DNA from 3 places in the Serratia sp. GW822-FHT06D09 genome. Region 1 is predicted to be linked to each of the others. Evidence: predicted binding sites of a transcription regulator. Region 1 holds the regulator's gene; each other region holds the start of a gene.
The links. The regulator PhoB, encoded in region 1, activates phosphate uptake and scavenging genes when phosphate is short. The targets are predictions, from matches to a motif close to CTGTCATAAAACTGNCNNAT.
Positions count from the first base shown of each region.

Region 2: the regulator PhoB is predicted to act here: its motif matches at 1,236-1,255, upstream of phoA (alkaline phosphatase).
Region 3: the regulator PhoB is predicted to act here: its motif matches at 1,221-1,240, upstream of AC1RKG_RS05055 (heavy metal response regulator transcription factor).

Region 1 covers NZ_JBXALO010000005.1:284,642-286,909, reverse strand. Annotated here, with positions in the region: gene sbcD (exonuclease subunit SbcD) at 1-268, opposite strand, end outside; gene phoB (phosphate response regulator transcription factor PhoB) at 493-1,182, shown strand; gene phoR (phosphate regulon sensor histidine kinase PhoR) at 1,207-2,268, shown strand, end outside.
Region 2 covers NZ_JBXALO010000002.1:294,180-296,447, reverse strand. Annotated here, with positions in the region: gene AC1RKG_RS05210 (ArsR/SmtB family transcription factor) at 1-416, shown strand, start outside; gene AC1RKG_RS05205 (glutathione S-transferase N-terminal domain-containing protein) at 480-1,187, shown strand; gene phoA (alkaline phosphatase) at 1,455-2,268, shown strand, end outside.
Region 3 covers NZ_JBXALO010000002.1:258,024-260,291, reverse strand. Annotated here, with positions in the region: gene AC1RKG_RS05060 (heavy metal sensor histidine kinase) at 1-488, opposite strand, end outside; gene AC1RKG_RS05055 (heavy metal response regulator transcription factor) at 485-1,156, opposite strand; gene AC1RKG_RS05050 (hypothetical protein) at 1,297-1,923, shown strand; gene AC1RKG_RS05045 (cytochrome b/b6 domain-containing protein) at 1,938-2,268, shown strand, end outside.

The DNA of each region.
Region 1 (2,268 bases):
AGGTGGCCACGGAGTCGTGATTGCCGCCCAACACCACCAACTGGCAGCCGGTACGCTGCAGTTCCACCACGAAGCGGTTATACAGCTCGCGGGCGTAGCTTGGCGGCGAGCCGGTATCGAACAGATCCCCGGCGACGATCAGCGCATCCACCTGGTGTTGTTCGATCTGTTCGATCAGCCAGCGCAGAAATGCCTGATGCTCGGCGGCGCGGCTTTTGGTGAAAAAGTACTGGCCAAGATGCCAGTCAGAGGTGTGGATCAGGCGCATGACACTCCCGGGGCGATAGGGTAATGGCGGTGATTATAAAGGGCGTTGCGGCGGCTGTCGTGACGCAATCATTATGACAACTGAATGATTTTTCTTTGACGTTGGAAATAATCGCTATGCTTACTGCCTATAACAGCCCGCTTTTTTCATAAAAGTGTCACAAAACTGACGCATAATGGCGCCCGCAATCAACTGTGATCGCTAACACATTGGCAGGATTGACGATGGCAAGACGCATACTGGTGGTGGAAGACGAAGCGCCGATCCGTGAGATGGTGTGCTTTGTGTTGGAACAGAATGGTTACCAACCGTTGGAAGCTGAGGATTATGACAGCGCCGTGACGCGCCTGTCTGAGCCGTTCCCTGATTTAGTGTTGCTCGACTGGATGTTACCCGGGGGATCCGGCATTCAGTTTATTAAACATATGAAGCGTGAAGCGCTAACCCGCGATATTCCGGTGATGATGTTGACCGCGCGCGGTGAAGAAGAAGACCGGGTGCGCGGCCTGGAAGTCGGGGCGGATGATTACATCACCAAACCCTTCTCACCGAAGGAACTGGTGGCGCGCATCAAGGCGGTAATGCGCCGTATTTCACCGATGGCGGTGGAAGAAGTGATTGAAATGCAAGGGCTGAGCCTGGACCCTTCCTCACACCGCGTGATGGCTAACGAACAAGCGCTGGATATGGGGCCGACCGAGTTCAAGCTGTTGCACTTCTTTATGACCCATCCTGAACGCGTTTATAGCCGTGAGCAGTTGCTTAATCACGTCTGGGGCACTAACGTTTATGTGGAAGACCGCACCGTTGACGTGCACATCCGTCGGCTCCGTAAGGCGTTAGAGACCAGTGGTCATGACAAAATGGTTCAAACCGTTCGGGGCACCGGCTACCGATTCTCAACGCGCTACTGATCGCGCCGCGCTGGAGAATATGCCGTGTTAGAACGTCTATCCTGGAAGAGGCTGGCCCTGGAGCTGGCCCTTTTCTGCCTGCCTGCCTTACTGTTGGGGCTGATTTTCGGTTATCTGCCCTGGCTGCTGCTGGCCTCCGTGCTGGCGGCGTTGGTATGGAATTTCTACAATCAACTCAAACTTTCCCACTGGCTGTGGGTTGACCGCAGCATGACGCCGCCGCCTGGCCGCTGGAGCTGGGAACCGCTGTTTTACGGCTTGTATCAGATGCAGCAACGGAACCGTCGTCGGCGTCGTGAGCTGGCGCTGTTGATCAAACGCTTCCGTAGCGGAGCGGAATCGCTGCCCGATGCGGTAGTGATGACTACCGTCGAAGGCAATATCTTTTGGTGCAACGGGCTGGCGCAGCATTTGCTGGGTTTCCGCTGGCCGGAAGACAATGGCCAGCACATTCTCAACCTGTTGCGTTATCCGGAGTTCAGTCACTATCTGCAACAGCAGGAGTTCTCCCGCCCTTTGACGCTGCAACTGAATAACGAGCATTACGTCGAGTTTCGTGTGATGCCCTACTCCGAAGGGCAATTATTGATGGTAGCCCGCGATGTGACCCAGATGCGTCAACTGGAAGGGGCTCGGCGCAACTTCTTCGCTAACGTCAGCCACGAGTTGCGTACGCCGCTGACGGTATTGCAGGGTTACCTGGAAATGATGAGCGACGAAGAGCTGGATGGTTCGCTGCGCGGTAAGGCGTTGGGCACCATGCAGGAGCAGACTCGCCGCATGGACGGACTGGTCAAGCAACTGCTGACGCTGTCGCGCATCGAGGCGGCGCCTAACGTTGAAATGAACGAGCGGGTTGATATCCCCCTGATGTTGCGGGTGTTACAACGTGAGGCGCAATCGCTGAGCGGCGGCAACCACGAGATCACCTTCCGGGTGAATGAGCAGTTGAAAGTGTTCGGTAACGATGACCAACTTCGCAGTGCGGTGTCGAATCTGGTGTATAACGCCGTCAATCATACGCCGAAAGGCACCAATATTGAGGTCAGCTGGCAGCAGACGCCAAACGGCGCGCAGTTTCAGGTC
Region 2 (2,268 bases), on a different contig from region 1:
TGGCACTGGCCGGCGTCGAAAAGCCCGTGGTGAAAAGCACTACTCCGACGTCATTGCAATTCGCTCGTACCTGTTATGACCATCTCGCCGGTGAAGTGGCGGTAAAACTGCACCAACGCCTGCATCAGCTAACCTGGTTAGAAGGTGAGGAAGACTATCGGTTAAGCGAGGCTGGCCACGCTGCACTCACTCGGTTGGGCGTCGACTGTTCCCCTGCGCCCTCACGAAGGCGCTTCGCCTGCGGCTGCCTGGACTGGAGCGAACGCAAGGCCCATCTGGGTGGTGCATTAGGTGCGGCGATGCTTACCGCATTTATCCGTCGTGGCTGGATAAAACGCCAGTTGGAGAGTCGTGAACTGCAGCTCACCGCCAGCGGAAAAAAAGCGCTTAAAGCACATTTTGACCTCACTGTTTAACCTCACAACAGGTTAGTTTTGGTGCAATACTCAATAAGCAAACCGTCAACCCGAGGACTCCCCATGCTCGATCAAACCCAATTCCCAATCACCAAACTGTGGCCGGCGCAGCATCCGGAGCGGCTGCAGCTCTATTCGCTGCCCACGCCGAACGGGGTAAAAGTTTCTATCATGCTGGAGGAGATCGGCCTGCCGTATGAAGCGCACCTGATCGACATCGGCAAAAACGAGACCTGGACGCCCGAGTTTTTGTCGCTGAACCCGAACGGCAAGATCCCGGCAATCATCGATCCCGATGGCCCTGGCGGCAGGCCATTACCCCTGTTCGAATCCGGCGCCATTCTGCTGTATCTGGCGGAAAAAAGTGGCAAGTTCCTGCCGCAGGATCCGGCTCTGCGTTATGAAACCATTCAGTGGGTATTTTTCCAAATGGCGGCCGTTGGCCCCATGTTCGGTCAGCTCGGCTTCTTCCACCGTTTCGCCGGTCGTGAATACGAAGATAAGCGCCCGCTTGAGCGTTATAAGAATGAGTCGAAACGCCTGCTGGGCGTACTGGAAAGCCGGCTTGAAGGCCGCGACTGGATCATGGGCCAGGATTACACCATTGCCGACATTTCACTGTTGGGCTGGGTGCGTAATCTGATCGGCTTCTACGAAGCCCGCGAGATAGTCGATTTCGACAGTTTCCCACGCGTAGGGCAATGGCTGGAGCGCGGTCTGGCACGACCGGCGGTGCAACGCGGCGTCAACATTCCCGCCCGCAGCGAATAATGGCCTGCCTGGGATAGCCGCCCGGCTATCCCTTTTGCGTCTTCTTTACCGTCATAAAAGTGTCACACCCCTGCATTACCCTCCCTGCCTAACAAGTTCGTGTTATACCCCTATGATTTTTAAGCCACAGTCAGGCATCCTGTTCGCTCATCCCCAGGCGCTTACTCCAGTAAGTAACCTGGGGTTAGCGAGTGCTGGTAACCACGCTGTAGCTTGAAAGGCGACCGGGTATTTATGTTTTTATATTACGACAAGGAGCTTTCCCCGATGTTGCAGCCTGTTTCCCTGATCGCCAGTGCCGTGTTATCCGCCTTATTATGCTCAAGCGCCTTCGCCGATGAGACGCAGGCCAACGCTGCCGGACTTTCCGAGCGTGCGGCTCGCGGCAATATCGTTGAACCCGGCGGAGCACGTCGCCTGAGTGGCGATCAAACCGCGGCATTGAAAGCTTCGTTGTCTGATAAAACGGTCAAGAATGTGATTTTGCTGATTGGCGACGGCATGGGCGATTCGGAAATCACTTCGGCACGCAACTATGCCGAAGGCGCAGGCGGCTATTTTAAAGGCATCGATGCCCTGCCGTTAACCGGCCAATACACCCATTATTCGCTGGACAAGAAAACCCACAAGCCGGATTACGTCACTGACTCCGCCGCCTCCGCGACTGCCTGGTCCAGCGGCGTCAAAACCTATAACGGCGCGCTGGGCGTTGACGTTAATGGCAAAGACCAACCGACCTTATTGGAAATTGCCAAAGCGGCGGGTAAAGCCACCGGCAACGTTTCCACCGCAGAGTTGCAAGACGCCACACCTGCGGCGCAGATTTCCCACGTCACCTCGCGTAAATGTTACGGCCCGGAAGAGACCAGTGAAAAATGCGCAACCAACGCGCTGGAAAATGGCGGCCGCGGTTCGATCAGTGAACAGTTACTCAAAGCCCGCGCCGACGTCACCTTAGGCGGCGGAGCAAAATCCTTTAATCAGTTAGCCAAAAGCGGCGAATGGCAGGGAAAATCACTGAAAGAGCAGGCAACTGCATTAGGTTATCAGTGGGTGGAAAACCTCGATGCCCTGAACGCCG
Region 3 (2,268 bases), on a different contig from region 1:
TTGACCATCACATGGGCAGCCGAAATTTGCAGCAGGTTACCGTCCTCCAGCCTGACCAGTGCCGATGCAGCACGCAATGGCACTCCTTGAGCGGTCATTCCGCCTTGAACCGCGCTCAAGCGCTGCGGCGTGCCGACCGGCGTCGGGATCACCGGTGGCAGGATCAACCTCGCCGGATTCACGTTGATTAACGGTTTTTTCCCCGGCTGCTGAAAAATCAGCACGTCCTGTTCGTTACCCAGCATATTTTCGAACAGGCCGGTATTCGCCGTCAGACGCTCCAACGGAAAACGCTGACTCAGCAAATTGCGGTAATACTCCACCCGGCCGGTAACCTGCAAATCGCTACGGGTAGTCATCTCCTGACGCATTGCACCGTACAGGTAGCCGCCCGCGCCGCTAACCACCAGAGCCGCCACCAGCGCAAACAACATGGCGCTGCGCAACGTCAGTGACAAGACGCGCCAACGCTGGATCACGGCCTTCATGAACGCGGTTCGCAAACGTAGCCGATACCACGCACGCTGTGGATCAGCTTGACCTCGAACGGCCGGTCAATCTTGGCACGCAGCCGCTTGATGGCGACATCCACCACGTTGGTATCGCTGTCAAAGTTCATGTCCCAAACCTGGGAGGCGATCATGGTGCGTGACAATACCTCCCCCTCACGTCGTACCAGAAGATGCAACAACATAAATTCTTTATTGGTCAGCGCGATCACCTGCTCCTGCCGCACCGCTTTACGGCGCAGCACGTCGAGCTGCAGGTCGGCTATTACATAGTGATCGGCTTCACGTACCGTGCCACGCCGCAGCAAAGTGCGCAGACGCAACACCAGTTCCGTAAAGGAGAAGGGCTTAATCAGGTAATCATCGGCACCCAGTTCGAGGCCATGAATGCGATCCTGCACCCCATCTCGCGCGGTCAGAAATAGAATGGGCACATCACTTTTCTTGCGCAGTACCTCGATAATCTGCCAGCCGTCCAGCCCCGGCAACATTACGTCCAGCACGATAGCGTCATAGCCGTGTTCCAGTGCCCGAAACAGGCCGTCGGTGCCGTTACGTGCCAAATCGACGCTGTACCCCGCCTCTCCCAGCCCCTTTTTCAGGTAATCACCCGTGCTGATGTCGTCTTCAACCACCAGTATTCGCATTATCGCCACCTCATGACTCTTGCGGAAATACTAGCAGTTCTGGCGGACATTCTTGATGACATTAATGTCATCAAACGGACATGGTGCTGTCCCCGGTGTTCAACCATGCTTAACCGGCAACCTAAACAAAGGAGAACTTTATGATTACCCGTCATCGTTTTGCCGGTTTACTGCTTTCCACTCTCATGCTGTGCAGCGGTGCGGCCGCCGCAGCGCAAACCCCAGGCAAGGTGATTGCCCCGCTGCGTGGCGTTATCGATCAGGTGAGCGACACCAGCCTGCAGGTCACCGATCGCAAAGGGGAAAAGGTCAGCGTCAAGCTCAATGACCAGACCCGAGTGCTGAGCGTGTCGAAGGGCACGCTGGATGATATCAAGCCGGACAGCTTTATCGGCACCGCTGCCGTACCGCAGCCGGACGGCTCTTTGAAAGCGTTGGAAGTGCACGTGTTCGCAGCCAGCCTGCGTGGCACCGGCGAAGGCCACTCGGCCTGGGAATCCGCCGACGGTAAGGTCGACACCATGACCAACGGCACCGTGGGCAAACTGGTGAAGTCCAACGGCCGCACCCTGACCGTGACCTACGGTAACCAGCAGAAAACCGTTAACGTGCCGGAAGATGTGCCGATCGTTACCCTGGATCCCGGTGACCGCAGCCTGTTGAAACCGGGCGCGCATATCGTGTTGTTCTCCGCCATGGACGATAAGGGCGAACGCGTTGCTACCCGCATTTCTGCCGGCAAAGACGGTACCGTTCCACCGATGTAATTCAGGAGTGCATGATGAAAAGCAACGCGCCGCGGCCGGTGCATCGCTGGCCGGTCCGCCTGACCCATTGGATTAACCTGTTCGCCATGGTCTGCATGTTCATGAGCGGCTGGGAAATCTATAACGCTTCGCCGCTGTTCGGCTTCCGCTTTCCGCCGCAAGTCACGCTCGGCGGCTGGCTGGGCGGCGCGATCGGCTGGCATCTGGCGGTGATGTGGCTGCTGGCCTGCAACGCGCTGTGTTATGTCTTGTGGAGCCTGTTCAGCGGCCACTTGCGGCGCGATCTGCTGCCGCTTGGCCTCGGCGCGCTGCGGCGCGATATCTGGCAAGCCGTGACGCTGCGGC